3 regions of the Sorangium sp. So ce128 genome follow, and region 1 is predicted to be linked to each of the others. Evidence: riboswitches for the same ligand, from Rfam matches in the RefSeq annotation. Region 1 holds a riboswitch; each other region holds the start of a gene.
What was found. A riboswitch is a leader RNA that binds a small molecule or an ion and turns the genes downstream of it on or off. The one in region 1 is predicted to bind cobalamin.
Positions count from the first base shown of each region.

Region 2: another riboswitch for cobalamin. It lies ahead of WME82_RS21430 (TonB-dependent receptor domain-containing protein); the one in region 1 lies ahead of WME82_RS05080 (TonB-dependent receptor).
Region 3: another riboswitch for cobalamin. It lies ahead of WME82_RS01265 (energy-coupling factor ABC transporter permease); the one in region 1 lies ahead of WME82_RS05080 (TonB-dependent receptor).

Region 1 is NZ_CP150313.1:1,319,952-1,330,323, reverse strand. Features, by position in the region: gene WME82_RS05090 (hybrid sensor histidine kinase/response regulator) at 1-779, opposite strand, end outside; gene WME82_RS05085 (hypothetical protein) at 1,238-1,732, shown strand; gene WME82_RS05080 (TonB-dependent receptor) at 1,746-3,947, opposite strand; cobalamin riboswitch at 4,186-4,393, opposite strand; gene typA (translational GTPase TypA) at 4,544-6,430, shown strand; gene WME82_RS05070 (hypothetical protein) at 6,521-7,015, shown strand; gene WME82_RS05065 (LysR family transcriptional regulator) at 7,003-7,941, opposite strand; gene WME82_RS05060 (haloacid dehalogenase type II) at 8,134-8,943, shown strand; gene WME82_RS05055 (DUF1990 family protein) at 8,999-9,598, opposite strand; gene WME82_RS05050 (hypothetical protein) at 9,902-10,255, shown strand; gene WME82_RS05045 (caspase, EACC1-associated type) at 10,261-10,372, shown strand, end outside.
Region 2 is NZ_CP150313.1:5,611,868-5,622,239, forward strand. Features, by position in the region: gene WME82_RS21420 (NAD-dependent protein deacetylase) at 1-794, opposite strand, end outside; gene WME82_RS21425 (YncE family protein) at 1,029-2,261, opposite strand; gene WME82_RS21430 (TonB-dependent receptor domain-containing protein) at 2,255-4,333, opposite strand; cobalamin riboswitch at 4,493-4,719, opposite strand; gene dhbC (isochorismate synthase DhbC) at 4,962-6,224, shown strand; gene WME82_RS21440 ((2,3-dihydroxybenzoyl)adenylate synthase) at 6,221-7,891, shown strand; gene WME82_RS21445 (isochorismatase family protein) at 7,999-8,991, shown strand; gene WME82_RS21450 (siderophore-interacting protein) at 9,038-9,883, shown strand; gene WME82_RS21455 (2,3-dihydro-2,3-dihydroxybenzoate dehydrogenase) at 9,896-10,372, shown strand, end outside.
Region 3 is NZ_CP150313.1:314,737-325,108, forward strand. Features, by position in the region: gene cbiE (precorrin-6y C5,15-methyltransferase (decarboxylating) subunit CbiE) at 1-46, opposite strand, end outside; gene WME82_RS01225 (precorrin-8X methylmutase) at 43-780, opposite strand; gene WME82_RS01230 (cobalt-precorrin-5B (C(1))-methyltransferase) at 777-1,922, opposite strand; gene WME82_RS01235 (FAD-dependent oxidoreductase) at 1,940-2,677, opposite strand; gene WME82_RS01240 (DUF3209 family protein) at 2,747-3,121, opposite strand; gene WME82_RS01245 (CbiX/SirB N-terminal domain-containing protein) at 3,145-4,332, opposite strand; gene WME82_RS01250 (energy-coupling factor ABC transporter ATP-binding protein) at 4,308-5,129, opposite strand; gene WME82_RS01255 (CbiQ family ECF transporter T component) at 5,126-5,875, opposite strand; gene WME82_RS01260 (hypothetical protein) at 5,865-6,206, opposite strand; gene WME82_RS01265 (energy-coupling factor ABC transporter permease) at 6,203-6,916, opposite strand; cobalamin riboswitch at 7,015-7,222, opposite strand; gene WME82_RS01270 (enoyl-CoA hydratase/isomerase family protein) at 8,129-8,956, opposite strand; gene WME82_RS01275 (3-hydroxyacyl-CoA dehydrogenase family protein) at 9,561-10,372, opposite strand, start outside.

The DNA of each region.
Region 1 (10,372 bases):
ATCTGCTCCAGGCGCTTGCGCTCGCTCAGATCGCGCGTGATCTTGGAGAAGCCGCGCAGCTCGCCGCCCGGACCACGGATGGCCGTGACGAGGACGCTCGCCCAGAACATCGAGCCGTCCTTGCGCACGCGCCAGCCTTCGTCCTCGAAGCTGCCTTCGCGCCGCGCGGCGGCGAGCACCGTCTCTGGCCGGCCGCGCTCGATCGCCTCGGCCGGATAGAAGCGCGAGAAATGCGTGCCGATCACCTCTCGCGCGGAATATCCCTTGATCCGCTCCGCGCCGGCGTTCCACGTGGCCACCCTGCCCTCGGGGTCGAGCATGAAGATGGCGTAATCCTTCACGCCTTCGACCAGCGTGCGGAAGCGCTCCTCGCTCTGCCGCAGCGACTCTTCCTGGCGCTTGCGCTCGGTCAGATCGCGCGTGATCTTGGAGAAGCCGCGCAGCTCGCCGTCGGGGCCGTGGAGGGCCGTGATGATGACGTTCGCCCAGAACATCGAGCCGTCCTTGCGCACGCGCCAGCCTTCGTCCTCGAAGCGGCCTACGCGCCGCGCTTCGGCGAGCTCTGTCTGTGGCCACTTCCGCTCGATCGCCTCGGCCGGATAGAAGCGCGAGAAGTGCGAACCGATCACCTCTTGCGCGGAGTATCCTTTGATCTGCTCGGCGCCGGCGTTCCACGTGATCACGCGCCCCTCGGTGTCCAGCATGAAGATGGCGTAGTCCTTCACCCCTTCGATCAGCATGCGGAATTGCAGATCGGCGCCGAGCCCCGTCGGATCCATGCGGCACAGCCTACAGCATGGGTACACGTTTGCCACGCGGCGAGGCTCTCCGTTCCCGTCCTGCTCTCCGCGTCTGCGAGCGGTCATCGTGGCGGCCGGCAGCCGCGAGTGACGAGCACAGCAATTGCCGCGTGGGCCGGCGTCGAGAGCGCCCGCCGGCGGCCGCGCAGGGCCACGGCTACCCGCTGGAGCGGTTCGAGACTGTCAAGACGGACTCATCGATTGTGGCGCCATCGAACGTGGCCAGTGCGAGCCACCCAACCTCGACGGCACCGGTACTGTCTTGCCCATCAGCGCCGAGAGCGCGCGGCGCGGATCCGTTATCGACGCCCGGTGGCTCACGCTCGAGTTGGTGTGCGTGCGTGTCGCGGGGAAAGAGACGCCGGTGTACCCTGGCCGGTGTACCCTGAGGCCCCCGCGAGCATCTCCGCTGCGACCGCTCCAGAACGAGCACGATCATGCATCCTGACCCCTGGCACCTGGTCACCAGACAACCGGACTATGTCCTGACTTCCTGGCACCAGATCTTCTGCGTCATCTGGCGCCGCGAGACGACCGAGGAGGCCGCGCGCCACCTGAGCGACGCGTGCGCGGAGTTCGCGAAGAAGCACCCGCGCGGCATAGGGCTGCTCACCCTCGTCGAGAGCGGGGCGTCGTTGCCGTCGGCGCCCGCGCGCAGGGCGATCGCGAGCTTCCTCGCGGAGGCGAGCGCAACCATCAGGTGCTCAGCGGTCGTCTTCGAGGGCTCGGGGTTCCAGGCGGCGATGGTTCGCAGCGTCGTGACAGGGCTCACGCTCATTGCCCGTCAGCGTTATCCGCACAGGGTATGTGACATCCGGGAAGCCTGGCAGATGTTCGCAGAGCTCCTGCCCCTGGCGACGGGCGCCGCCGTGAGCGAAGCCGCGTTCCGGGCATCGCTCGACGCGCTGCGCGAGGACCTCCGCCGGACATGAGCCGGCGCTGCGCCTACTCCCAGTACAGCGTCGCCCGCCCGATCGCGGTGAACGGCCACCCCGGCGAGTAGTGGATCCCGGTGACCGCGGCCGGCTCGTACTGCAGCCGCGACTCGCTCGCGAACTGGACCTCGCGCCACGTCGTGTCGAAGAGGTTCTGGATGTCCACGGCCACCTCGACGTTCTTCCACCGCAGCCCGGCGTTGGCGTCGACGACCGTGAACCCCTCGGCGGTGAGCGACTCGTCCTCGGTCGCGGGCCGAGCGCCGATCGCCTTGACCCGCAGCGCCGCGAACGGCGTGAACGCGCCGAGCGTCGGGCGGACGCCGACGCCCGCGGTCAGCGTCTGGGTCGGCGCGAGGGCGACCGCGCTCGCGTTGCCGGCGTTCTCGCGGAAGCGCGCGCGGGTGAAGGTCGCGTCCACGTCCGCGAAGAGCCAGCTCCCGAGCCGGTAGCGCCCGCCGATCTCGATCCCGTAGCGCCGCGTCTGCCCCGACGCTTCGGTCGCGCCCGCGTCGCCGCTCCAGACCAGCTCCGAGTCCAGGTCGAGCAGGAACGCGGCCCCGCTCAGCGACAGCCCGCGCAAGGGCGCGACCCGCAGGCCGACCTCGTAGCCCGTCGCGGGCGTGATCAGCGTCGCCGCCCCCTGCCCCAGCACCACGCCCTGCGCGTCGTTCGAGTGGAAGCCCCGCCCGAAGTGGGCGAAGAGATCGACCCCCTCGACGGGCGACACGATCGCCGTGAGCTTCGGGAGCAGCTGCATCTGTCCCCGGGCGCCGCTCGACCTGTTCCCCGCCGCCTCGAGGTCCTCGCCCGGATCGTCCACGTTGACGTCGATCCACTGCGCGCGCGCCCCGAGCACGACGCGGAGCCAGCGCCGGAGCCGGGCGTCCTGCTCGACGTAGACGCCGATCTGGCTCTCATCGACGTGGGTCCTGCTCTTCTCCTCGATCCGCTCGCGCGCCTCGTCGTGGTGGAGGGACTTGTCGATCGCGTCCGCGCGGATCTGCGCGCCGAGCGAGGTCGTGAACCTCGCCCCGCCGAGCTCGTATTGCCTGCGGAAGCGGAGATCGGCGCCGCCGACCGTGCGGTCGTCGTTCTGCTCGATCTGGTCGCCGTGGACGGGGTCCTCGCTGAAGAAGGTGAAGTTCGAGTACAGCGTGAAGCGGTAGCGGACGAGGTAGGCCAGCGCGCTCAGATCGGCGTCCCGCCACGCGGTCGAGTACGCGACGGACGCCATGTGCCGCTCGGTCGCCCCGCCCTCGGTCGGATCCACGGCGCCGAAATGGTCGATGCACGGCTGTCCGAACGCCGACGGCGGCGGGTTCAACCCGCCCTGCTCGCCCTCGCCGCACACGGCGCGCGCGGGGATCTGGCCGGAGCCGTGCCAGGTCGATCCATACGACATCCAGGTCATCTGGATCTTCCCGGTGTTGTCGAGATCGTGCGTGGCCCGCAGGTACACGTTGAAGCGCTCGAGCCGCTCCGGGCTCAGGAACGGCCCGTCGTTCCGGTAGATCTCCGCCGCGGCCACCGCGCGCCACGCGTCGCCGAGATCCGGCGAGGCGAGGACGAGGCCGCGCTGGATACCGTACTGCCCCAGGCTGACCTGCGCGTAGCTCTCCTCGAGCTTCTCGGCGAAGCGCAGGTTGACGGCGCCCGCCGTACCGAAGTCGCCGATGCTCGCGTAATAAGGCCCCTTGTACCCGTCGAGCCCTGTCACGAGCTCCGGGATCATGAAGTAGAGATCGGTGAAGCCGTGCCCGTGGCCGTGGCTGACCATGTTGACGGGCACGCCGTCGACGAAGAAGGCGACGTCGGTCCCGTGATCCGCGTCGAATCCGCGGAGGAAGTACTGGTTCGCCTTGCCGCCGCCCGCGTGCTGCACGGCGAAGAGCCCGGGGACCGACTCGAGGATGTCGCCCGGCCGGAGCCTCGGCCGGAGCTCGAGCTCCCGGTGTCCGACGGAGACGCGCGACGCGGCCTCGCTGCCCGGCTTCTCCGCCTGGATCGTGACCTCGATCGCGGCGTCGCCAGCGGGCGCGCCCTCGCCGGTGGGCTCTGCAGCGGCGGCCTCCGGCGGGGCAGCGGGCGACCCGGGGGTGTCGCCCTCGGCGCGCGCGGGCCGCGCGGCGGCCAGCACCATGGATAACGCGGCGAGCAGATGAAATGGATGGCGGTGCCCGTCGCTCGTCGTGACCGTCTCGCGCAGCATTCGTGTCCTCCTTCGCCGCAATCGCGCGGAGCGGCGTCGGGCCGCTCGCGTCGAGCTCCGCGAGGACGAAATGGCTGGCCATCGCACGGTGCGCTGGACCGACCTCTCGCCCCCGCGGGCGACCGGAAGGCGACGCGGGGGGCGGTTCGGTATCCGGGACGTGGCAGAGGCAGAGCTGCACCGGCTCGGACCTCACCGCCTCCCTCGAGGCTCCCAGGTCGAACCGGCGCCGGATGTCTCCCGCCGCCGGGCGCTGGCAGGTCTTCGGGCTCGCGAGCGCTCCGGTCTGACCGGCTCCCTACTGTCCACCGCTTCCCAGCCCTCGTCGGGCCAGTGCTTGGGGTGGAGGTCGTTCTCGCTTACCGCTGCGGGGCAGCCCCGGAGTTTCACCGGGTTCCCTCTTCGGCCCAGGCGAACGCCCGGGCACCAGCACGGCGCGCACCCTATGGCCGTGCGCCTTCGGCTGTCAATCGCTACCGCTCCGCTCGCCCGCTCGACGCGCGCCGCTCTCGCGCCATGCGCGCGCCTCGCGCTCTCCATCCGAGCGCCTCGACGCGGGCCTGCCGTGCAGGCCGAACGTTCGGGCTCTAGCGAGGATGGGCTCGCTCCTCCGTGGGTCGCGTGCTACACGGCCGCCGCCGTATATGCCCCGTAACGATCTCCGCAACATCGCCATCGTCGCCCACGTCGACCACGGGAAGACGACCCTCGTCGATCACATGCTCCGCCAGTCGGGCGCCTTCCGAGAGAACGAGGTCGTGGCCGAGCGCGTCATGGACTCGAACGACCTCGAGCGGGAGCGCGGCATCACCATCCTCGCGAAGAACACGAGCATCCGGTACCGCGGGGTCAAGATCAACATCGTCGACACGCCCGGCCACTCCGACTTCGGCGGCGAGGTCGAGCGCACGCTCATGATGGCCGACGGGGCGCTCCTCCTCGTCGACGCCGCCGAGGGCCCGCTGCCGCAGACGCGCTTCGTGCTCTCGAAGTGCCTCCAGCGCGGCTTCCCGGTCATCGTGGTCATCAACAAGATCGACCGGAGCGACGCGCGCGCCCACGAGGTGCTCTCCGAGGTGTTCGACCTCTTCTGTGACCTCGAGGCGAGCGACGCGCAGATGGACTTCTCGACGCTCTACGCCGTGGCGAAGCTCGGCCAGGCGAAGCGCGAGCTCGAGCACGAGGCGAAGGACCTCGAGCCGCTCTTCGAGACCATCCTCGAGCGGGTCCCCGGCCCCTCCGGCGACCCCGACGGTCCGCTCCAGGTCATCGTCTGCAACACGACCCACGACGATTACGTGGGCCGGCTCGCGGTCGGCCGCGTGGTCCGCGGCACCGCCCGGTCCGGCGCCGACGTCGCGCTCCTCGGCGAGGGCGGCCAGTCGCGCGGCTACGTGAAGATGCTCTACGCCTACGAGGGGCTGAAGCGCGTCGCGGTCGAGAGCGCCGTCGCGGGCGAGGTGATCGCGATCGCCGGGCTCGACGCGGTCACGATCGGCGATACGATCACGGATCCGGCGCACCCCGAGGCGCTGCCGCGCATCGTCGTCGAGGAGCCGACGATCAAGATGAAGATCGGCGTCAACACGTCGACCTTCGCCGGCAAGTGCAAGCAGTCGAAGTACCTCACGAGCCGTCACCTGAAGGAGCGGCTCGAGCGCGAGGCGATGAAGAACCTCGCGATCCGGGTGGAGCCGACGGAGGTGCCCGACACGTTCGTGGTGCTCGGCCGCGGCGAGCTCCAGCTGGCGATCCTCGTGGAGACGATGCGGCGCGAGGGGTACGAGATGCAGCTCTCGAACCCCGAGGTGGTGACGCGCGAGATCGACGGCGAGGTGATGGAGCCGCTCGAGCTCGTGGTCGTGGACGTGCCGGACACCTACGTCGGCATCGTGACCGAGCGCCTCAGCTCCCGGCGCGGCCGGATGGTGAAGATGACGAACCCCGGCTTCGGCCGCGCCCGCCTCGAGTTCCGGGTGCCGTCGCGCGGGCTCATCGGCTTCCGCGGCGAGTTCCTGACGGCGACGCGCGGGACGGGCCTGCTCAACACGATGTTCGACGGCTGGGCGCCCTGGGGCGGCCCGATGATGCGCCGCCCGACCGGCGCCATCGTCGCCGATCGCGTCGGCGTGGCGACCCCGTACGCGCTGCACCACCTGCAGCCGCGCGGCATGTTCTTCATCGTCCCCGGCGTCGAGGTCTACGAGGGGATGATCATCGGCGAGCACAACCGGCCGAACGACACCGACGTCAACGTCATCAAGGAGAAGAAGCTGTCGAACGTGCGCAACCACGGCAAGGACGAGAACGTCCTCCTGGCCAGCCCGCGGCTGCTCACGATCGAGACGGCGATGGAGTGGATCGACGGCGACGAGCTCGTCGAGGTCACGCCCGACGCGGTGCGCGTCCGCAAGAAGGTGCTCGCGTGCAACCGCCGGGAGCGCCGCGAGGACGCGATCGAGCAATCGCAGGCGGTGGAGTGAGCGGCATCGGACGCCCGACGCGCGCCTGACGCGCGCCCGATGCGCCCGACGCGCGCCCCTGCCGTGCCTGCCGCGCGATAGGATGCCCTGATGAGAACGCCGCTGCTCTTCGCTTTCCTGGCTTCGCTCGTCGCGCTCTCGGGGGCGGGCGCTTGCGGCGGGGCCGTCGTCGTCGACGGGCTCCCCGGGAGCTCCGACGGCGCCGGGGGCGCCGGCGCGGCCGTGGGGTCGCAATCGGCGAGCTCCGGCGGGCCCTCCATCGAAGAGCAGAGGGCCTCGTGCGATTTCTTCTGCTCGCTCTTCGACGGCGTCACGTGTCCGGAGCTCCGGTGCAGCGAGCGCTGCGCCGACCTGCTCTCCGAGCAGCGCCCCTGCAACGCGCTGACCGCCCCTTTCTTCGACTGCGCGGGCGAGACCGTCGCCTCCGCGGACCGGATCCCCTGCGAGTTCCTCGCGCCGTCGGTCGCGTCGCTCTTCGATTGCCTGAGCGGGCGCGTTCGGGAGTGCACGACCGATTTCCTGCCCCAGACGTGTGACGCGCAGTTCGAGGAGCTCAGGGCGTGCCAGCGCGATCAGGGCCGGTAGCGGGGGCGCTCGTCGCCTGACGCGCGCGGCCGCGCGCCGGGGTCGAGGGCGCTCCGGAGCGGCCCGAGGGCGTCGGCGACGAACGTGACGAGCGCCTTCACGCGCGGCACCCCGCGCGTATCGCGGTGCACCCCGAGCCACAGCTTGCGCCCTGGCGGCGGCGAGGGCGGCGAGAGCAGGCAAAGGCCGGCGGTCGCGTCGCCGAGGTAGCGGGGCAGGCAGACGAGCCCGACGCCGGCGGCCCCCATCGTCGCCTGGGGCTCGCGGCCGTTGGTGCGCGCGGCGACGCGGGCCTTCGCGGCGACGGCGCGCACCCACGACAGGTCGGCGATCGCCGGAGGATCGTCGTTCATGGTGACGAGGGTGTGGCCCTCGCACTGCCGGCCCCAGTCCGGCGGGCCGCGCTCGGCGAGGTAGGCCTCCGATGCATAGAGCCCGAACCCGATCCGCGCGACCTCGCGCTGGAAGACCTCGTGGTGCTCGAACGCGGCGGGGCGAAGGGCGATGTCCGCTTCCCGCCGCGGCAGGCTCAGCCACCGCGCGTCCGCGATGAGATCGACGGAGATGGCGGGGTGGCGCGCGAGGAACGGGACGAGCAGCGGCCCGAGGACGCGCGTGGCGAGCCACTCGGACGCGGTGATACGGAGGTGGCCTCTCAGGCCCGCGTCGCGTCCGGCGGCGGCGCGCTCGGCCGCGAGCGCGTCCTGCTCCATGCGCTCGGCGTGGCCGAGCACGCTCTCGCCCGCGGCCGAGAGCGCGAACCCCGACGGCGAGCGCTGGAAGAGCCTCGCCCCGAGGCGCCGCTCGAACGCCGCGACGCGCCGCCCCACGGTCGGCTGGGTGACCTTCAGGACGCGCGCGGCGGCGGAGAGGTTGCCGTGCCGCGCGACGGCGAGGAAGTAGCGCAGATCGTCCCAGTCGAGCATGGCTCCGGGGCGCGGGGCGCTGCTGCCGGAGAGCGCTCCGCGCCATGCAAAGGTGCATGGCGAGTCTACGTCGATGGCGGATCCCCGGGCAACGACGGACCGCGCATGCTCTCCCGCGTGCGTTCCCGCACCCGCGCACTCGCGCTCTCGCGGGTCGCGTGTTTCACGTCGGATGATCCGATGGAGGCCGGCATGTTGACGAATCGTCGTGAGTTTCTCCACCGCGTGACCGGCACGGCCGCGGCGGGCTTCCTGGGCTCGGCCCCGGCCGGGAGCGCCTCCTGTGCCGCCCAGCACGGGCCGGCGCCGCCGCGGCCGGCGGCCGGGTCGAAGATCAAGGCGATCGCCTTCGACGCCTTTCCGATCTTCGATCCGCGGCCGATCGCGGCGCTCGCGGAGGAGCTCTGTCCGGGCAAGGGCGCATCGCTGAGCGAGGCGTGGCGCACCCGGCAATTCGAGTACACGTGGCTCCGGGTCGCGTCCCACGAGTATGCCGACTTCTGGCAGGTGACGGCGGATGCGCTGGTGTTCGCCGAGCGCGCGCTGCCGCTCGATCTCGGGGAGGAGAAGCGGGCGCGGCTCCTCGGCGCCTACCTCGATCTCCGGGCGTGGCCTGACGTGCTGCCGGCGCTCCGGGCGCTGAGGGGCGCGGGGATCCGGCTCTCGTTCCTGTCGAACTTCACGCCGAGGATGCTCGGGGCCGCCATCGAGAGCTCCGGTCTGGGGGGCCTGTTCGAGCACGTGCTCAGCACGGACGGGGCGAGGACGTACAAGCCGGATCCTCGCGCGTACCGGATGGCGCTCGACGCGTTCGGCCTCACGCGCGAGGAGATCGCGTTCGTCGCGTTCGCCGGCTGGGACGCCGCGGGGGCCCGGTGGTTCGGCTATCCCACGTTCTGGGTCAACCGCCTGGGCCTGCCGGCCGAGGAGCTCGGCGTGAGCGCTGACGCGACGGGAGCGAGCCTGTCGGATCTCGTGGAGTTCGTGAAGGAGAGGGCGTGACCGGCGGGGCCATGCCGCCTGTGCGATCAGCTCGTCCCAGGGCTCCCGGTACGCCTCACGGCGGCGAGGTCGTGGCGCTGCGCATGGCGCACACGGAGTCGCGGGCGAACCGCCCCTGGACCCGGCGCGCGTAGGGGAAGCCGAGCCGGGCGAGGAGGTGGTTCGGCCGGGAGACGGCGAAGATGTCGTAGGCGACCTCGCCGGAATGCTCGTTGTGCTCGACGAGAAAGCGCTCCTCGCCGCGCTCGCCGTGCTCCTCGAACGTCCCGTAGGCGAAGCCGAACCGGCGCACAGGGCCGATCGTCTCATCGACCGTGTAAACGATCCGGCACGCGTTGAGCCAGTGAATCCCGAGCACGCGGACGAGGATCACCACGGTGACGCCGGTCTGGAGGGGAGCGTCGGGATAGCAGAGCTCGACCCAGCCGAGCCGGAACTGCGCCCAGCGCCGCATCGCCTCGACAGCGCGGTCGAAGAGCGCGGCGCCCTGGCCGAGCACCGCGCGGTGGTGGTCGACGTTGAAGCCGGCCGGCGGCCGCGGGCGGCCGTCGCCGGCGCCGGTGCTGCCGACCTCCGCGTACGAGAGCGGCCGGCCCGCCTGGCGAGCGAGGAAGGCGCGGATCGCGGCGTCGGAGGGGCGGGCGCGGGAGAGCACGAGGGGCAGGATAGCCGATCACGGAGACGCCATCTTGATGGCTTTACAGTCACGACGAAGCACGAGGAGCAACTTCGCGGCTGACCGGCCTGCACGGATCCGCCAGGGCTCTCACGGATGGATCAGCATGGACATGAGATGTGCTGGACGATCGCGAAGCGGGCTTCAGGCGCGCTTCGCAGATCGAGGATGGCGGCGCGCGCCGCGCGCGGGCTCGCCGGCCCGCGCGGCTGGCACCTGCCAGCGAGCGCTGATACGCTCCTCGGCGACTCGTAACAGCGAGGAGGTGCATGGCCAATGGACATGCAGTTCAAATTTCACGACGCCGATGTCGAGGCCGACCAGCTGGACACGATGCTCGAGAGCTTGATGCGCGACATCGGCACCGCAGGCGCGACCCCGTGCCGCGCCGTTGAAGGCCACCTCCCCAAGAACGCAAAGGGAGACGCCTTCACCGTCGGCGCCATCGCGCTCGCCGCGCTCCCCGCGGTGCTTCCCCAGGTGATTCAGCTCGTCAATGAGTGGGTCGTCCGCGCGCCGAGGCGCCGCATTCGCATCCGGGGGAAGAACGGTCTGGAGGTCGAGTTCACCTCGGACAAGCCGCTCGGGGAGAAGGAAGTGCTCGACCTCGCGCGCCGCATCAGCGCAATCAAATGACAGCCTTGGACAGAGATCCTGTGCTGGGCGGACGGGACCGCATCGCGCTCATCATCGCGAACGGAATGTACGCGGACGGCAGGTTGCGCTCGCTTCAGGCGCCCGCCCTCGACGCAT
Region 2 (10,372 bases), 4.3 Mb from region 1:
TCGATCTTCAGCGCGCCGAGCTCCTCGCCGCGCGCGGAGCCGAGGTTGATCATGGCGATCGGGGTGCCTCGCTGCGCGGCGCGCAGCACGAAGCGGTAGCCCGAGAAGACCGCCAGCGACGAGCCGACGACGAGGAGCGCGTCCGCCGCGTCCACGAGCGCGAACGCCGCGTCGACGATCGGCCGGGCCACGTTCTCGCCGAAGAAGACGACGCGCGGCTTGAGCGGCCCATCGCAGCGGAGGCACGGCGGCGCACGGAAGCCCGCCACGTGCTCGGCAGGCAGGTCGGCGTCGCCGTCGGGGGCGAGGTCGGCCGCGAGGCCCAGCCAGCCGGGGTTCTGGGCGAGGAGCCGCTCCTGGAGGGCGGCGCGCCGCTCCATCGCGCCGCACGCGAGGCAGGCGACCTCGGAGAGCGTCCCGTGCAGCTCGATGACGCGACGGCTGCCCGCGGCCTGGTGGAGGCCGTCGACGTTCTGCGTGATGAGGCCCTCGAGCTGCCCCGCGTGCTCGAGCCGCGCGAGGGCGCGGTGGGCGGGGTTCGGCTCGGCCCTGGAGAACCGCTCCCAGCCGATCACGGCGCGCGCCCAGTAGCGCTGCCGGATCTCGGCCGAGCGGGAGAACTCCCGCCCCTGGATCGGGTTCCGCGCGCGGCGCCGCGTCTCGGGCCCTCGATAATCGGGGATGCCGGACTCGGTGCTGCACCCCGCGCCCGTCAGCGCCACGATCCGCCTGCCGCGCAGGAGCGCGACGAGGTCGTCGAGCGGATCGGCCGGACGCGCTTCGCTGAGCGGCATATGCCCGGGTTGTGGCCCGCCACGGCGCGCACCGCCAGCGTCCACCGCGCAATCATGCAAACGAGCTCACCACAACATCTCGCTTGACCGGCCCACCGCACCACCACACGTGGTGTCCCATGTGGGCGCCTCGGGCTTCAGCCCGGGGCTCAACAGCGAACTCGGTGTGGATCCGGGGCCGGTCAGCGAGAACGATCTCCACGACGTCAACCGACGTACCGCCCGCGGGGCCGATCAGAGCCCGCCGATCCCTCGCGGCGGGAGCCCGATCTCGGTGTCGACGGTCGCGTCCTCCAGCGGCTCGAGCGCGCCGTTCGCCGCCACCTTCCAGCGCCGGAGCTTGCTCCTCTCCGCGTCGCTCAGCAGGCAGACATCGCCGCAGCCGGGCGAGCAGTGGACGCCGCCGAAGGCGTAGGACTGGGTCGCCTCGGCGAGCGTCGTGACCTCGCCCGTGGCGATGCTCACGGAGAAGGCGCGGTCCCCGGCGGACGCGCCGCCCGCGTAGGCCGTCCCGAGGAGGACGTCCTCGGAGGCGAAGGCGAGCGTCGGCTGGACGGCGGCGCCGAGCGCCCTGGCCACGCCGAGCCGCTCGATCTCCTCCGGGGGCGAGGTGCGAGCGTCGTAGATCACGATGTCGCTCGTCGCCGGGTCGTACTCCATCGCCTCGGCGTCGAAGCGGCTCGAGCAGGCGACCGCCAGCCGCTCTCCCGAGGGCGACACGGCGAGACGCCCGCAGCCGTAGAGCCCCTGCACGTCGACCGTCCATGTGACGGCGCCCTGCTCCGGCGAGACGCCCACGAAGCGCCCTTCGCCCGCGGTCGAGAGGTCCGCGGCGAGCCGGCCGAGGGCCACGACCACCTCGTCACCGACGCGCGCCATCCCCGACGGGCGCGGCAGGAGCCCCTCTTCCTCCTCCGGCAGGGCGATGCGCCCGACGATGGAGTACTCCTTCGTGTCGACGATCAGGAGATCGCCGCCCTCGTCGAACGGCTCCACGCCCGGGCTCGGGTTGCTCCCGTAGCGCGACACGAGCGCGCGGTCCGCGCCCACCTCGATGTAGTCCTGAGGGTTCGACTCGAACCCCTGCCCGACCGGGAGCTGCGCGAGGACCTCGGCGGTCTCGAGATCCATCCAGGTGATCACGTTCGTGCCGAACCGATCGAGCAGGACCACGCGGCCGGACGGCGGCGCCGCCCCCGGGACATCGACGTCGCCGGACAGCGCGAGGCTGAGCCCCGGCTTCGCCGCGCCGCTCGACACGAAGGAGGGCGACAGGGTGGTCCCGTCGAGCGCCGACACAGCGATGTTCGTCGACTGGTAGTCGCTCGTCACGATGACGACGCCGCTCTCACACGCGTCGCCGTCGCCGCCGCCGTGGACGCCGCCCGTCGACGGCGGCGGCGAATCCACGTTGCACCCGAGGATCGGAATCGAGATCGCGAACGCAAACAGTCTGATCTTCACCATGTTGACTCCAGTGTGAAAAACACGCTCCGTCCCGGGAGCGGAAACCCGACGACATCCGTACGCCGCGCGTCCAGGAGGTCCGCGACGCGGCCTCTCACCGCGAGGTGCCCGCCGAGCCACCTCGCCTCCGCGTCGAGGTCGAGGGTCGCTTGCTCCGCGATCACGCCGAGCCCGGCGGGATCGGCGTACCGGCTCGACTGGTACACGGCCCGGATCTCGCCCGACGCGCCCGAGAACACGGCGCCGCCCGGGCGCTTCCACTCGGCGTGCAGGCGCGGCGCGACGACGAGGCGCGAGCGGAACGGGAGGAGGTCGTTCCTCGTCGTCCGCCCCGGCGTCGTGTCCCGCGGATCGAGCAGCGTCGCCGCGATCTCGGCGCGGAGGAACCGGGTCACCTCGACCCCGGCCAAGAGCTCCGCGCCCACGACGCGGGCGCGGCCGACGTTGTACGGGTTCACGTAGCCCTGGCCGGAGCGCTCGTACGCGACGAGCCCGGAGACCGCGCTCCCGAACGCGAACACGTCGATGAAGGCGCCGCGCAGCACGGCGCCGCGCCCCGTCTGCGCCCGGATCCCGGCCTCGATCGTGGCGCCCGACTCCGGCGCGAGCTCCGCGTTGCCGTGGACGACGCCGGAGACGCCGTACACCTCGCCGAGCGTCGGGACGCGGACGTAGCGGCCCACGGTCGCGAGGAGCCGGAGCCGGTCGCTCCCCGCCTCCACGCCGACCCGCCCGGTCGGGACGAGCACGTCGCAAGGGCGCTCGCGGTCCGCCCCGGTGGCGTGGCACTCCCCGCTCGCGAGGGCGTGCAGCGCGAGCCCCTCGCCGAGGCGCGCCTCCGCGCTGACGGCGCCGCGCGCGAACGAGCGCCGCGCCCGCGCGAGCGGTACGTCGTCCGGCGCGCGCGAGATGCCCTCGCGCGCGACCGAGAGCACGGGCCGCACCCGGAGCCGGTCGGCGAAGGAGAGCGTCGCCCCGAGCGTCTGCTCCAGGCGGCGGCCGGCGAGGCGGAGCTCCGGCGTGAGCAGCGCGAGCTCGAAGAGGGGATCATGGACCTCCGACCGCGCCTCGATGAACGAGGTGCGCGCCTCGAGCGTGTGCTGCGCCTCTCCGCCGAACGGCACCCGCGCCGCGACGGACGTCAGCGCGCGCCGCGACTCCCCCCGCGCCTCGCGGGACGGCAGGAGCGCGAGCCTCGGCACGCCCTGCTCGCGGCCGGTGCCGTTCGCGATCACGTCGACGATCGCGCCGCCCCCGAGCTCGACGCGCGCGAGCGCCCAGGCGTCGATCGTGCGCACGTCGGCGTTCTGCCGGCGTTCCAGGGTGTCGTCGCTCTCGTCGAAGAGCGTCCCGCCATCGTTGACGAACGCGTAGCGGTTCTCCGCGGCCTCCGCGCTCACCCCGACGATCGCGCTCACCGGGCCCGCGCTGGCGCCGGCGAACGCCCACCCGCGCCGCGCGCCGAGCGAGCCCGCCATGGCGCCCGCGCCGGCCGTCGTCCGGGAAGGCCGCCGCGGCTCGAAGAAGATCGCGCCGCCGGGGCCGAGGCGGTCGGCCTCGATGGGCGCGTGGCCGCGGTAGATCTCGATGCGCTCGATGAGCCAGAGGGGCACGAGGGAGAGATCCGCCGTCCCCACGACGTCGTCGTTCAGGCGGACGCCGGCGAGGTACACCGGCGTCTGCGTGGCGGTCGCTCCCCGGAGGGCCGCGGTCGCCGGCCCGCCGAAGCCGCCCGACTCGATGATGAGGACGCCCGGCTGCGTGCGGAGCACGTCCGCTGCTCCGAGCCCCGCGCCGGTGAGGCGCTCGCGGCCCAGCACCGACCCCGCGACGGACCTGTCCTTGGGCGGCGCGGGCGCGCGCATGCGATCCCCCTCGACGCGCACCTCCAGCGGGTCTGTCCCCGGTGGAGCGGCAGCGCGACCGCCCTCCTGCTCGGCCTCCGGCCTGCGCGGATCGTCGGCGCGGGCGGCCGGCAGGGCCGCCACGGCGCTGCAGGCGGCGAGCGAGAGCCAGCACGCCACGCCGGCGCTCCGGCGCCGCCGCGACCGACGATCCGAGGAATCAACCATTCACGCGCCGCCTGCCCGCGTCGACCCAGCGCTGCTCCGGGTGAGCTGAGAGCCGAAGCGAGGGGGCTGCGTGACGGGCCACGGCACCGCGCGCGAGCGTGGTGGTCCAGAGCCTGCGCGCCTTCCCCTCGAAGGCTCAGGTCAGCGCGCGCCAGAGCACCGGCGCGCGCACCTTCGGCAGGTCTTCGGACTCACGGGCGATGCGGCCGTCGCCGGTCGCTCTCCTACACATCACCGCTTCCCAGGCTGCTCTGGTGCATGCCCAGTGCTTCTTGGTGATGGTCGTTCCCGTTCACCGCTGCGGGGGCAGTCCCGGATTCTCACCGGGTTCCCTTTTCAGCTCGCCAGGGGATGGCCGGACGAGCACCGATGGCGGGGCGACTCGTCGCACCCGTCACGCAGGATGTCAACGCAGAAGCGAAGGCCCGGAGCGCCCCGTCCACCGGCCCACCGGCGACGCACACCCGAGACAGAACCGGGAGTCCCTTGACAGTCTTGCACGCGCGTGCCATGAGTTACTTGAAACTGATTTTCTTTATCAGTTATCAGAAACGAGCGGCCCGAGACCTGACGTCCAGCGCCCGATGATCCGAGCCCACGTGGCTCTCGACGCCCATCGGAGCTGAATGTGACGAGTTCCATCTCGATACCGGCCTCTGTCGGGCTGCCCGCGGTGAACGCAGGGCAGCTGTTGAAGCAATACACCCCTGAGTCGGCGTTCTTCTTCGCGTCGCCGACACGCACGCTCCTCGCGCAGGGCGTACACGACATGATCCTCGAGCCGAACGGCGCGGATCAGGGCGACCGCCTCGCGGACCGCGTCACGAGGGTGCTCGCGGCGGCGTCGAGGGCCGGCCAGGGCCTCCCCATGGTGGTCGGCGCGGTGCCGTTCAACAGCACGTCGCCGGCGCACCTCATCGTGCCGAGGGCGATCCAGAGCGCGGGCCCGCTCAACCACACGTCGGAATCGCCGCGGTCGCACCTGCCGATCACCATCCAGGAGCTGCGCCAGGTCCCCGAGCCCCGCGACTACGTGCGCGGCGTCGAGACGGCAGTGGGCCTGATGCGGTCCGAGGCGCTGAGCAAGGTGGTCCTCTCCAGGATGCTGGAGATGGTCCTGCGAGAGCCTGTCGATCTCCGCCTCGTCCTCCAGCGCCTCTCGCAGCAGAACCGGAACGGCTACACCTTCGCCGCCAACCTCTCGGATCCGACCGCGGGGCTCTCCAGCGCGGAGCGCGGCGTCCCGACCTCGCGCGCGCGGACGCTCATCGGCGCGAGCCCGGAGCTGCTCCTGTCCCGCTCCGGGCTCCGGGTGATCGCCAATCCGCTCGCCGGCTCCGCGGTCCGCAGCCCGGACCCCGACGAGGACCGCCGGCGGGCGATCGCCCTGCTCGCGTCCGAGAAAGACCGGCACGAGCACGCGATCGTCGTCGACGCCGTCGCCGCCGCGCTCCGGCCGTTCTGCCGGCGCCTGAGCGTCCCCGACGAGCCTTCGCTCACGCAGACCCCGACGCTGTGGCACCTGTCGAGCCGGCTCACGGGGGAGCTGCGCGATCTCTCGATCTCCTCGATGAAGCTGGCCACCGCGCTGCACCCGACCCCCGCGGTGTGCGGATACCCCACGGACCGCGCCCGCGACGCCATCGAGGCGATCGAGCGGTTCGATCGCGGGTTCTTCACGGGGCTCGTGGGCTGGTCCGACGCGAGCGGCGACGGCGAGTGGGCGGTCGTCATCCGCTGCGCCGACGTCGCCGGCCGGGCGCTCCGCCTCTATGCCGGGGCCGGGATCGTCATCGGTTCGAACGGCGAGCACGAGCTCGCCGAGACCACCGCCAAGCTCGGGACCATGCTGAACGCGCTCGGCCTCAACCAGGCGCCGGAGATGGCATGAGCGCTCCGGAGGAGAGCCGGCAGGCGCCCGCGCAGGCGCGGCCGCAGGCGCTCGACGGCTGGACTCCGTGGCCGGCCGAGATGGCCGATCTCTACCGGCGCGCCGGCTACTGGCGCGGCGAGACCTTCGGGCGCCTGCTCCGCGAGCGGGCCGCGCGGCACCCGGATCGGATCGCGCTCGTCAGCGGCGATCGCCGGCTGAGCTACGGTGAGCTCGATCGGCGCGCCGATCGCCTCGCCGCGGGCCTGCTGCACCTCGGGCTCCGGCCGGGGGATCGCGTCGTCGTCCAGCTCCCGAACATCGCGGAGTTCTTCGAGGTGTGCTTCGCGCTGTTCCGGCTCGGGGCGCTCCCCGTGCTGGCCCTGCCCGCGCACCGGCGCGCCGAGATCGCGGTTTTCTGCGAGCACACCGAGGCGGTCGCGTACGTCATCGCCGACCGGGACGGCGGGTTCGATTACCGCGCGCTGGCGAGCCAGATCCGGCGCGACGTCAGGACCTTGCGGCACGTGCTCGTGGCCGGCGATCCGGGCGAGCACACCGCGCTCTCCGGCCTGGACCGGGAGCCCGTCGAGCTCCCGGAGCCCGCCGCGGGGGACGTCGCCTTCTTCCAGCTGTCCGGCGGGAGCACCGGCGTACCGAAGCTCATCCCGCGGACGCACGACGACTACCTCTACAGCGTGCGGGCCAGCGCGGAGATCTGCGGGCTCGACGAGGGCAGCGTTTACCTCGCCGTCCTCCCCGTCGCGCACAACTTCACGCTCAGCTCACCCGGGAGCCTGGGCGTGCTCCACGCCGGCGGCCGCGTGGTGCTCTGCCGCCGGCCCAGCCCGGACGAGGCGTTCCCGTGGATCGAGCGGGAGCGGGTCACGATGACCGCGCTCGTGCCGCCGCTGGCCTCGGTCTGGTTGGAAGCGGCCCGGACGGCGCGGCACGACCTGTCGAGCTTGAAGGTGCTCCAGGTGGGCGGCGCCAGGCTCCCCGCGGAGGTCGCGCGCCGCGTGGGGCCGACCCTGGGCTGCAAGGTGCAGCAGGTGTTCGGGATGGCGGAGGGGCTCGTCAACTACACCCGCCTCGAGGACCCCGACGCGATCGCGATCGAGACGCAGGGGCGGCCCATCTCGCCCCACGACGAGGTCCGCGTCGTGGACGACGACGACCGCGACGTCGAGCCCGGACAGGTCGGTCACCTGCTCACGCGAGGGCCCTACACGATCCGCGGGTATTACAGGGCCGACGCGCACAACGAGAAGGCGTTCACGCGCGACGGCTTCTACCGCACGGGCGATCTCGTGCGGCGGACCCGAGAGGGCTACCTCGTCGTGGAGGGCCGCGCCAAGGATCAGATCAACCGCGGCGGCGAGAAGATCGCGGCCGAGGAGGTCGAGAACCACGTCCTCGCCCACCCGGCGGTGCGCGACGCGGCGCTCGTCGCCATGCCGGACTCGCACCTCGGCGAGCGATCGTGCGCGTTCCTCGTGGCCCGCGGGCAGCCGCCGCCAGCGAGGGAGATCAACGCCTTCCTGCGCGAGCGCGGCGTCGCCCAGTTCAAGGTGCCCGATCGCATCGAGTGGCTCGACGCCCTCCCGACGACGAGCGTCGGCAAGGTGGACAAGAAGGCGCTCCGCCGGTGGATCGCCGACAGGCTCGCGCAGGGCGCGCGCGCCTGAGAGGACAGCGCGGGCCCAGGCGGCGCAGCGACGCCCGCGGCCCGTTCCATCGACAGGAGCGCTGCGATCACGAGAGAGAGAGAGAGAGAGAGAGAAGAGGAACGACCATGGCCATCCCCCGCATCCAGACCTATCGCATGCCACGAGCCGAGGAGCTCCCGGGGAGCCGGGCGTCATGGCGGCCGGACCCGGGGCGCTCCGTCCTCTTGATCCACGATATGCAGGAGTATTTCCTCGGCTTCTACGACGCGAGCGCGTCCCCGATGGTCGAGCTGATCGCCAATGCCCGCCTGCTCCGGGAGCGGTGCGCAGCGAGCGGGATCCCGGTCGTCTACACGAAGCAGCCCGCCGAGCAGACGATGGCCCAGCGCGGCTTGCTGACGGATCTCTGGGGGCCCGGGCTGACGCAGCAGCCCGACAAACACGAGATCGTGCGCGAGCTCGCGCCGGGAAGCGCCGACACCGTCCTCACCAAGTGGCGGTACAGCGCCTTCCAGCGCACGGAGCTGCTGGATCTCTTGCGCCGCTGGGGCCGCGATCAGCTGATCGTGTGCGGCGTGTACGCGCACATCGGGTGCCTGCTGACCGCGTGCGAGGCGTTCATGAACGACGTCCAGCCGTTCCTCGTGACCGACGGGACCGCCGATTTCTCCCGGCAGCAGCACGACATGGCCATCGCCTACGTCGCGCAGCGGTGCGGCGTCGCGCTGCCGACGAGCGACGTCCTGGCCGCGCTCGCGCCCCGCGAGCGGACGAGCACCCCGCAGCGCGACGCGCCGGCGCCGGCGCAGCTCGGGGCGACGCAGGACCGGGCGCCGTGGGTCGAGCGCCTGCGCGGCGACGTGGCCGAGGTCCTCGACCAGCTCCCCTCGGCGATCTCCGATCGCGATGGCATCCTCGATCTGGGGCTCGACTCGATTCGGCTCATGACGCTCGTCGAGCAGTGGCGCGCCGCGGGGATCGACGTCGCGTTCGTGGACCTCGCCGAGCTGCCGACGCTCGGGCACTGGTGGGAGCTCCTGTCGGCCCGGCTGCCGCGCGAGGCGAGGCCAGCGCCCCGGCACCGCGCGGAGGCGCCCCTCCAGGAAGCCGCCCGCTGACCGGCCGAGCTTGCCCCACGACGGCTTCCCCATGGCACAGGTCACCATGAATCAGGTCGCGACATCCCCACCCAGGACGGTGGCGCGCACCCCGCCGCGCCTCCTCGAGGTGCTGCGCACGACCGCGATCTCCCCCCGCATGCGGCGGATCACGCTGGGCGGCGAGGCGATCGCGGGGTTCCCCGCGCGCTGCGGCGGCGCGCACATCAAGGTCTTCTTCCCGCGCGGCGGCCAGGCGGCGCCGGAGCTGCCCACGCTGGGCCCGGACGGCCCCGCCTGGCCTCCGATGCCGCGGCGGCCGATCACGCGCACGTACTCGGTGCGCAGGTACGACGCGCAGGCCGGCGAGCTGGACGTGGACTTCGTCCTGCACGGAGACGACGGCCCCGCGTCGCGGTGGGCCCACCACGCCAGGCCGGGCGATCGCATCGGCATCGCCGGGCCGGGAGGCCCCGATCCGATGCTCGGCCCCGCGGACTGGTACCTCCTGGCCGGCGACCTCTCCGCGCTGCCGGCCATCGGCGCGCTGCTCGAGGCCCTGCCGAAGACGGCGCGCGGCCACGCCATCGTCGCGGTCCCCGACGCGGCGGACGTGCAGGAGATCGATCGCCCGCCGCACGTCGCGCTGACCTGGATCTACCTGCAGGGCGAGCACGCCCCGGGCCCCCGGCTCGAGGCGGCCGTCCGCGCCCTGGCGTGGCCAGCGGGCCGCGTCTTCGCCTGGGTCGCGGGCGAGTCGTCGTCCGTCGTCGCGATCCGCGATCACCTGCTCGACGAGCGCGGGCTCGGGCGCGAGGCGCTGTACGCGATCCCCTACTGGAAGGCCAGCCAGTCCGAGGAGGCGTATCACGCGGAGCGGCACCGGATCATGGACGGGCTCGACAGGGCCTGACGGGAGCGATCGATGGAGTTCAAGCACAAGGCGGCGCTCGTCACGGGCGCGGCCCAGGGGATCGGCGAGGCCGTCGCCCGGAGGCTCGCCGCGCGGGGCGCCGCGGTGGCGGCGGTGGACGCGAACCGGGAGCGCCTGGGCGCCGTCGTCGCCGGTCTCCAGGCGAGCGGCCATCGCGCCGCGGCGTTCGCGGTGGACGTGGCCGACGGCGAGGCGGTCGACGGCGCGGTGGAGCGGATCGAGCGCGAGCTCGGCCCCATCGAGATGCTGGTCAACGTGGCCGGCGTGCTGCGCGTGGGCGGCGCCCTCTCGCTGAGCGACGACGACTGGGAGCGCACGTTCGCTGTCAACACCCGGGGGGTGTTCAACGTGAGCCGGGCGGTGGCCCGCCGCATGGTGACGCGCCGATCGGGGTCGATCGTGACGGTCGGGTCCAACGCCGCGCGCACGCCGCGGATGAACATGGGCGCTTACGCGGCCTCGAAGGCC
Region 3 (10,372 bases), 1.0 Mb from region 1:
CGTCGTCGCCGATGCCGACGACGGTGACGGCGCGGCGCGCGCTCATCTCGCCACCTTGGCCGGCTCGGCCGGGCCGGCGGAGCCCGCGGATCCTGTCGATCCCGGCGATGCCGCCGATTCCGACGACAGGAGCAGCAGCGCGTGGACGATCGCGACGGCGATGGGGCTGCCGCCCTTGCGGCCGCGCGCCACGATGGAGGGGAGCCCGGACTCGAGCAGAGCCTCCTTGGACTCCGCCGCCGACACGAAGCCGACCGGCACGCCGATCACGAGCGCCGGCCGCGCCCCCTCCTCCCGGGCGAGGCGCACGACCTCGAGCAGCGCCGTCGGCGCGTTGCCGATCGCCACGATCGCCCCGTCGAGCAGCCCGAGCCGGTGCGCCTTGCGCATCGACTCGATCGCGCGGGTCGAGCCGGCCGCGGAGGCGGCCTGGATCACGTCGTCGTCCGAGATGAAGCAGTGGATCGCGCAGCCGTACGACGCGAGCCGCTGCTCGTTCAGGCCGACGCCGATCATCTTCACGTCGACGAGGACCGGCGCGCCGCCCCGGAGCGCCGCGATGCCCCGCGCGATCGCCTCGGGGTGGAGCCGCATGAGCGACGAGAACTCGAAGTCCGCTGTCGCGTGGATCACGCGGCGGACGACCTGCCACTCGGCCTCCGGGAAGCCGTGCGCGCCGACCTCCTCGTCGATGATCGCGAAGCTCTTGTCCTCGATGCGCCGCCCGAGCGCGGTCATCTGCCGCATGTCGTTCACCGCGCGCACCTCATCACCACTCATGGCTCCTCCGCCTTCTCCGCTCTGTCCGCACCGATGGCACCGGCGTCGCCGGCCGGATACCGGCCGAGCAGCGCCCCGTTGAAATCGACAAGGCAGGCGTGCACCTCGAGGGCGCCGCCCGCGTGACGCGAGGTGTGCTCGACGACGCGCCGGCAGATCCCCCCGGGCACGCCGGTGAGCCCCTCGCGCTGGCACAGCTCGAGCACGTGCCGCGCGGTGTTCGCCTGCCGGATCTCGGCGGCGATCTCCGGCCGCGCGCCGAGCTCCTCGGCGATCTGCGCGAGCAGCTCCATGCTCACCTCCGAGCCGGCGGCGTGCGTCATCATCTTGCCGTCGGCCATCTTCGAGAGCTTGCCGATCATGCCGACGATGATCGCGCGGGCGATCCGCCGCCGCGCGGCGTGGCGGACCCCGGTGCCGATGAAGTCGCCCACCTGGATGAACGCCTCCTCCGGGAGCTCCGGGTAGAGCTTCATCGCGTACGCCTCGGATTTGCCGCCGGTCGTCAGCGCGAGCGCCGCGATGCCGCGCTCTGCGGCGACGTCGATCGCCTGCACGACGCTCGCGCGGAACGCGGCGGTCGAGTACGGCTTCACGATCCCGCTCGTCCCGAGGATGGAGATGCCGCCGATGAGCCCGAGCCGCGCGTTGATGGTCTGCTTCGCCATCTCCTCGCCCTGGGGGACGCTGAGGGTCACCGTGGCCCCGGCGAAGCCCGATCCCTCGAGCTCCTCGAGGACCATCTCGGTGATGTTCCGGCGCGGCACGGGGTTCACGGCCGGCGCGCCGACGGGCAGCCCGAGCCCCGGCTTGGTCACCACGGCGACCCCCGCGCCGCCGCGGATCTCGACGCCGGGCTCGAGGCGGAGCTCGACCTCGGCGACGAGCTCGGCGCCGTGGGTGCAGTCGGGATCGTCGCCGGCGTCCTTGATGACGCTGCACGTGGCGCGCGGCCCATCGCGATCGCAGCGCCTCAGCGGGAAGGTGACCTTCTGCCCGTTCGGCAGGGTGGTCTCGATGGCGTCGACCGCCGCGCCGCGCGCGAGCACGCGCGCCGCCGCCTTGGCCGCGGCGGCCGCGCACGCGCCCGTCGTGAACCCCTCGCGCTGCCCCTTCGGGTCTCTCGGCCGGACCTCTACCATCCAGGGATCCTGAACGATTACGAGGACTTCTTCATCGGGTTGTTGAAGAAGCTCTCCAGGAGCACGCTGCCCTCGGGCGCGCCGAGCGAGGCGAGCCGGTCGCGGAGCGGGTAGAGGATCGCGCCGTCGCCGGCGCAGAGCACGGCGTCGTGGGGCCCTGCCGCGAGCTCTCGCTCCACGAGGGCGCACGCGCGTGCCGGCCGCTCGGGGTGGCCGATCGGGGGGAGGTCGCGGGCGACCGCGAGGCGGACGGCGGCGGGGAGGCGCTCGCGGACGAACGGCTCGGAGGCGAAGGTCTCGCCCGGCTCGACGAGCCAGAGCAGGTCGAGCTGCGCCGCGCCGGCGGCGGCCGCGCTCCGGGCGATCCCGAGGGCGGCGGTGATGCCCGTATCGGTGGCGATCACGAGCGCGCGGCCGGAGAAGCCAGGCGCGAGCCGCAGCTTGCCCCAGGGTCCGCTGAACTCGAGCTCGGCGCCGACGGCGATGTCGTTGAGCACGTTCGAGCCCGGCCCGGCCCCGATGCGCTTCACCGCGATCTCGACCGTGCGCTGCTCGGCGTCGCTGGAGAGCAGCGAGTAGGCGCGCTTCGCGAGCCTGCCGCCGGGCAGGGTGACGCCGGTGTTGATGATCACGTACTGCCCGCCGGCGAAGCCGACCTCCGCGCCGTCGACGCGCTCGAGCCGGAGCAGCCGGGCGGCGTCGCCGAGCGGCGTTGCGTGGGCGATCCTGATCTTCGGGTTGCCTTGTGTTGCCATGACGTCGCTCCTGTCTCCGCGCGGTCGCAATCACGCGCCCCATGGCCGCTCCGGTGAGCGGCCCGCGCTTCACTCGGCCGGGTAGATCTCGTGCACGAAGTCGTGCATCTCCTCGAGCTCCCGGTAGAGCCGGCCGAGCCCGTCGACCTGGGCGCGCAGGTCGAGCTCGACCTGCTTCGTGAGGATGAGGAGCGAGCGCAGGTAAGGCAGCTTCGGGTCGCCGGCGGCGGTCTTCGCGACCTTCTCCTGGAGCTCCACGAGCGACCCCTCGAAGAGGCGCGAGAGGTTCTTCAGGTCCCCGGCGCGCAGCATCGCCGAGACCGGCCCGGGCTCGGCGGCCGCGGCGCCGAGCTCGGCGAGCTCGTGCGCGCGCTCGCCCGGGTCGTCGATCCCGAGGATGTTCATGAGCCCAAGGCGGAGCGCGGCGATCTCGTGACAGGCCATATCGGTTCTCTCCTATCCATCCTTCATTGCATGATGTCGTCGACGAGCCGGGCCACCAGCCGGTCGCCGAGCAGGTGCTCCTCGACGAGGTCCTTCGCGTCCTCCTCGCGGACGCCGCGGTACCAGACCCCGTCGGGGTAGACGGCGACCGTCGGCCCCTCGCCGCAGCGCCCCATGCACGACGTCCTCGTCACGCGGATCTGCTGCTGCTGGCCGGCCTGCTTCACGAGCCTGCGCACCGACTCGAGCAGCGCCAGGCTGCCGCGGTCCACGCAATCGGCGTTGCCGCAGACGAGCACGTGCTTGCGCAGCGAGCGGTGGGCGTGCGGGTGGTTCGACGCCTGCGTGTGCGTGAGCGTGTGGCGCACGCTGTAGAGCATCGCCTTGAGCCCGCCGACCTCCCGGGCGAGCCCCGGCAGCGCGGTGCGGTACATGCACGTGTCGCAGGGGAGCGGCGCCTCACCGGCGAACGCCTGGCGCGCGCGCTCGTCGATCAGGCCCTCGAGCGCGCTCGACCGGCCGAGGTGCGGCGCGAGCGACGCCCGGATCCACGGGTATGTCGACGAGAAGCGGTCGACCTGCTCGGCGAGCTTCGTCATGAGCCGCCCGGCGAAGAGGAAGTAGGGGACCACCACGACGCGCTCCGGCCGGTGCCGCGCGACCCGCTCCAGCGTCTCCTCGACCGAGGGCCGGGTGACGCCGATGAAGGTCGGCTCGACGAGCTGGAGCCCGCGGCCCTCGCCGATGAGGCGCGCCGTCTTGCAGAAATCGCCGTTCGCGTCGGGGTCGCTCGACCCGCGCCCCACGACGACGAGCGCCGACCGGGCCCGCGCGGCCGGGTCGGCCGGCAGCGCGGTCGCGGCGCGCTCGAACGCGATCTCCGCGAGCGCCGGGTGCACGCCGAGCGGCCGCGCCGCCGAGAAGCGCACGCCCGGGTGCGCGGCCCGCGCCCGCTCGAGAGCGAGGGGGATGTCGTTCTTCACGTGCCCCGCCGCGAACAGGAAGAGCGGCACGACCGCCACCCGCGACGCCCGCGCCGCGAGCGCCGCGAGCGCGTCGGCGAGGTGCGGCGTCGCGAGCTCGATGTAGCCGTGCTGCACGGCGATCTCGGGCCGCGCCGCGGCGTAATCGGCCACGATCGCCTCGAACTCGGCGTTCGACGCGGCGTCGCGGCTGCCGTGGCCGATCAGCAGGAGACCGTCGTCATGCACGCGAGCGCCTCCTCCAGGGTGAGCGGGAGGCCCGCGCCGCCCCGCGGCGGCGCAGGGCTCATCCGGGTCCAGAGCTCGGCGACCCACGGCCGCCGCACCCGCGCCCGCGCGAGGAGCTCCCCCCGCGCGAACACCTCCCGCGGCGGCCCGTCCGCGAGGACCTGACCGTCGCCGAGCAAGACCGCGCGCGAGGCGAAGAGCGGCACGAGATCCACCGCGTGTGTCGCGGTGACCAGCGTGGTCCCCTGCTGCTCGGAGAGCGCGCGCAGCGTCTGGCACAGGGCGAGCTCGCCCTCCGGGTCGAGCCCCGCGGTCGGCTCGTCGAGCAGCAGCACCCGCGGCCGCATCGCCAGCATCCCGGCGATGCACGCGCGCTTGCGCTCGCCGAAGCTCAGCGCCTCGATGGCCCGATCGGCGAGGTGGGCGATCTGCACGGCGGCGAGCGCCGCCTCGGCGCGGCGGCGCGCCTCGGGCGCGGGCAGGCCGAGGTTTCGCGGGCCGAACAGGACGTCGTCGAGGAGCGTCGCGCCGAGCAGCTGGTCGTCCGGGTCCTGGAGCACGAGCGCGGCGCCCGCGGCGACGGCGTCCGAGGGCGAGGCCACGCGGCGGCCCGCGATCTCGACGCCGCCGCCGGGCGCCGGGAGGAGCCCGACGAGCGTCCGGAGCAGCGCGGTCTTGCCGGCGCCGTTGCCGCCGAGCACCGCGACGGACTCGCCCTCGGCGACGTCGAGGCGCACGTCGCGCAGCACGGGCTCGCCGCGCCGGTAGCCGAGCCGGGGGGCGCGCAGCGCGATCATCCGGCCTCTCCCGCGGCGACGCTGAGCCCGAGGGTCGCGAGGGCGGCGGCGGCGAACGCGACGTTCGCGGCGGGCGCGCTCGTCCTTCGGTCGGCGACGGGGAGCTTCCCCTGGTAGCCGCGGAGCTGCATCGCGAGCGCGGCGCTCTCGGAGCGCTCCAGCGTCCGGAGCGCCACGACGCCCGCGACGGCGCCGGCCGAGCGCGCCGCAGCGCCGAGGCGCGTGAACCCACCGCGGAGCGCGGCGGCGCTCCACGCGCTGTCGGCCGCGCGCTGGAGCACGCCGGCGAAGCGCCGCGTCAGCGCGAGCAGCTCGACGAGGGCCGCGGGGACGCCGAGCCCGGCGAGCGCCGCCTCGATCTCGGCGGGCGCGGCGGCGCCGGCGAGCCACCGGAGCACCGCGGCCGCCGCGAGGACGCGCGCGCCGATGGCCACGGCGCGGCGGGCCCCCTCGGCCGTGATCGCGTCGGCCGGGAACGGCGCGCCGGGGAGGAGCGGCGCCCCCGGCGTGAGCGCGAGCGCGAGCGCCGCCGCGACCGCTCCGATCCACGCGGCGGGCGCGGCGGCGCGGAGGACGGCGCGCGCCGGCGTGCCCTGGAGGCGGAGGGCCGCGCACGCGAGGAGGAGCAGCGCGGCCGGCGTGACGGGCGAGCGCGCGCCCGCGGCGACGCAGCACGCCGCCACGGCGGCCCCGAGGCGGAGCCGGGCGTCCACGTCGCGGAGCCGCGCGGGCGGGTCAGTCCGCACGGAGGCCTTCGCCGACGGCCTTGCCCGCGGGCGCGCCCGCGCGCTCGACGAAGAGCACGCGCGAGAAATAGCCGAGGGCGAAGCCGGCGAGGAGCCCGGCCCAGAGGAACGCGAACAGCAGGAGGTCGCCCTCGAGGCCCGCGAACAGCGGCCCCGTGTCGTGGCGCCCTGCGTCCTCGGCGACGCGGCGCACCACGGCCTCGTCGACGCCGTCCCAGGACGCGTTGCCGCAGGCGGCGAGCCAGAATGAACCGGCGAGCTGGAGCGCTGCCGCGCACGCGCGCCGCGCGGGCGGCGCTGACAGCGGGCGCTGTCCGAGCCGCCGCGTCACGACACCCCCGGGGCGAGCCGGACGACCTGGAGTCGGTCCAGGATGTCGGGCCGCCGGGCGCGCAGGAAGGCGAGCGCCCCCGCGGTCATGACGCCCTCGAGCAGGCCGAGCGGGAGCTGGGTGGGGACGAAGGCGAGGGCGACGCCCGTGAACATGGACGTCACCGAGCCCTCGCCCGAGAGCCCGAGCGCGAGCGCGAGCGCCGTGGTGGCGTAGGTTGCCCAGTCCGACGTCACGCCCGCGAGGAAGCCCGCGACCCAGAGGTTCGCGCCGCAGCGCCGCGCGACATGGAAGGCGAAATATCCGGTGAAGGCGCCCGCGATGCCCATCGACGCGACGTCGGCGCCGAGCGTGGTGAGGCCGCCATGCGCGAGGAAGAGGGCCTGAATAAGGAGCGCCACCACGGTGACGAGGACGGTCATCCAGGGGCCGATGAGCACCGCCGCGAGCCCTGTGCCGCACGGGTGGGAGCAGGTCCCGGCGGTCGGCACCGGCACGGGCATGCACGAGATCGCGAAGACGGCGGCCGCGATGAGGCCGACGAACGGCTTGTAGAAGGCGTCCTGCTCGGTGCGGCGCCGGAGCAGGTGGAGGGCGATCGCGACGAAGGGCAGGGCGAGCGCGTTCCAGAAGGCGCACCAGCCGAGCGGCAGGACGCCTTCCGCGAGGTGCATCGCGGCCGCGGGCCGGGGCGCGAGGAGCGTCCCCAGGGACACGGCGGCGATCGACAATGCGCGGCCGTGAAGACCGATTTCGGCGCTCCGGGTGAAGTCCGCACCCGAACGCCACGAAGACGTGCGCAAGCTGCACCTCGTGGGAGGCTCGGGTAGGTCTCCCGGCTCATGGGTTCAGGGAGCTGATCGAGCTCCCAGCGCTGCGTCCACCTTCCCAGGCCTCTTCCAATGGGGCCCAGTGGTCTTCGGAGGCAGCTCCCCACTCACGGTGGCGGGACCGCGCCGGTTTTGCACCGGCTTCCCTGTTATGCCCCGGAGGGCACCCGAGGAATGGATTGTCAGGCCGGTGCTCGGTAATCCCGTTTCGTGCCCGGCGTCAAGGACGTCGCGCCCCGATCGTGGAGGAGGGTGCTCGGCGGTGATGCCTGCGCTGGTGGACACCCCGCCCTCGGGGGCGCTGCCGAGGCGCACGAGGCCATCGCTGCCGAGGCGCGTCGCGCGCCCGTCGGCGCCCCCCCCATCGAGCGGCCATGGGCGCCGACGAGCGATCGAGGCCCTGTCGTGCGGTGGCCCGAGGCCGAGAAATTGACCCAGACGCATCACGCGAAGAGTCGTCGAGCACACGTCTTGAATTATGTCCACCTTAGATAAAACCTGTTTACTTTGTCGCCGCGCGGTCGCAGCCCCCGTCTCGGTCTGGGCCCGCACGAGGGCCTCTCGTGCGCTTGAATACAGGAGCCGGCGCGTTCCTTCCGCAGTGTGCTTTGTTCGTCCTGGCTCTTTACTCGGGAGCAGGTGTCCGGTGTACGGCCTGCTGCCTCGTGGCCTCTCTTATTGAAGAGATGAGGGATTTCGTGTTCGCTCGTCTCGGAATGCGAGACGAACGCTGCGCTGGGCGCTGTCTCTGGTGGAGGGGTATGCCCGGCTCGAACGTGAATCCCCGCAGATCGGGTGTGTGTGGGTCGCGCGCCCGCCTGGCTGCCTTCGCGCCCGGAGCGCTCTGCTCGCTCGGCGTGCACGCGTTGCACTTTGTTATCGACAATGCGCCTGCGGATGCCACAATCTGACTACCGCATGCGCACCGGCGCGGACCCCCCAGCCCGGAGCGCATGCGGTCTTTCTTCTGCACCGTGGCGGACGTTCAAGACTCCGGCGCGGTTTCCCTGCCGCGGTCATTCTGGGCCCCCCTCCAGCGTGATGCGCGGTATTTTTTTGCCCTCGAGCGCGCGGTTCGCGTCTTCCGAGGTGTCACTTTCCGGTGAACGTGGCCTGCGATTTCGCCAGGAACGCTTTCATTCCGAGCTGTTGATCTTCGCTGCCGAAGAGCGCCGCGAATGCCTGGGCTTCCAGCTCGTTGGCGGCGGCGAGGTCGAGGCTCTCGCCGCGCAGGAGGACGCGCTTGGCGGCGGCGACGGCGAGCGGGCCGCGCGAGGCGATCTTGAGGGCGGTCTCGCGGGCGCGTGCGAGGAGCTCGGTCGCCGGGAAGACGGCGTTGACGAGCCCGATCGACAGCGCCTGCTGGGCGGTGATCATGTCACCTGAATAGACGAGCTCGCGCGCGCGTCCGGGCCCGACCCGTCGCAGCAGCCGCTGGGTCCCGCCGAACCCCGGGATGACGCCCAGGTTCACCTCGGGCTGGCCGAGTTTGGCGCCTTCGGCGGCGTAGATGAAGTCGCAGGCGAGGGCGAGCTCGCAGCCGCCGCCCAGCGCGAAGCCGTTGACGGCGGCGATCACGGGGAAGGGGGCAGTCTCGATGAGCTCGGCGAGCCGGTGGCCTGCGTCGGCGAACCGCTTCGCGGCGATGCTGTTCATGGTCGCCATCTCCGCGATGTCGGCGCCGGCGACGAACGCCTTGCCGGCGCCGGTCAGCACCGCCGCGCGGACCTCGTTGCCCTCGGCGGGCGCGAGGAGGTCGCGGAAGGCCGCGGTGAGCTCGCCGAGGACGGCGGGGTTCAGGGCGTTGAGTTTGTCGGGCCGCTGGATGGTCACGGTGGCGACGTGATCCGCGCGCTCGACGGCGACGAACTGGAGCGTACCGCGAGCAGGGGCCCCCGGCTGCTGTTCTTGAGCGGTCATGGAGCGTGGTTAGCAGCGCCCCGCGCCGGGGGGAAGCGCCTGCCGTGGGCCAGGGAAGGCGTCATTCCGTGTCCTCCCGATCCCGCTGTGTCGAGGCCGTTGCCGAGCCGACGAGCGAGCGATTTCCAAGCGAGCGATTTCCAGGCGAGCGATTTCCAGGCGAGCGATTTCCAGGCGAGCGATTTCCGGAGGAGTCGCGCGCCTGTTCCGGGACACGGCCCTTCGCTCGATCCGAACTCACCGCTTGAGTGCGGGTGTGCGCGACATGACGGTCCTGCCGCGAGCCCGCGTGCAATCGTGGGCAGTCGGGCAGACCGCCCGTCCTCCGAGCCGCACACCCGTGTTCGCCTCGCGCGGCTACCGTCGTCGCTCCCCCGTCATCATCCCCCTGGAGAGAGCCAGGGAGGGAGGGGGTGCCGCGCGGGGGGCCGGCGGGGTAGGGCCCCACGAACCCGAGCGCCGGCCTGCTCCGTGCGACGCCCTCCCGGATCGGCCCTGCCGCTCAGCCGGCCATGGCCCCCCAAAAGGCGCGAGTTCGTGGGAGGGGCCCCCGCCGGCCCCCCGCGCGGCGCCCCCTCCCTCCCTGGCTCCGTGGCAGCCTCCTCTACACCGCCCGTCCGCTCTTCTGCCCCTTCTCGTCGTACACGTAGAACCCCCGCCCGCTCTTCTTCCCGTACCACCCCGCAGCCACCAGGTTCCGGAGCAACGTGGCCGCCCGGTACTTCGAGTCCCCGAACTCCCGGTGCAGCACCTCCGCGATCGACAGCACCGTGTCGAGCCCGATCAGGTCCGCGAGCTCGAGCGGCCCCATCGGGTGGTTCAGCCCGAGCCGCGCCCCTGCGTCGATGTCCTCCGGCGTGGACAGCCCCTCCTGGAGCGCGAAGCACGCCTCGTTGAGGAAGGGGATCAGCATCCGGTTCACGATGAACCCGGGCTGGTCCTTCGAGGTGATCACCGTCTTGCCGAGCCCCACCGAGAGCGCCCGGACGGCCTCGTACGTCGCGTCCGACGTCTGGACCCCACGGACGAGCTCGACAAGCTTCATCAGCGGCACCGGGTTCATGAAGTGCATCCCGATGACCAGCTCAGGCCGGCCGGTCACCGCCCCGAGCCGCGTGATCGAGATCGACGACGTGTTCGACGCCAGGATCGCGCCCTTCGGCAGCGCCGCGTCGGCGAGCTTGAAGATCCCGCTCTTCACCTCGAAGCTCTCGGTCACCGCCTCCACGGCCAGGTCGACCCCGGCCAGGCCTGCCATCCCGTCGGCCACCGCGACGCGGCCGAGGAGCGCCTCCCGCGCCTCCGCGGCCAGCTTGCCCTTCTCCACCTGCTTCGCGAGAATGGCGGCGATCTGGGCCTTGCCCGACTCCGCCAGCGCCCTCGAGACGTCGCACAGGACCACCTCGAGGCCCGCGG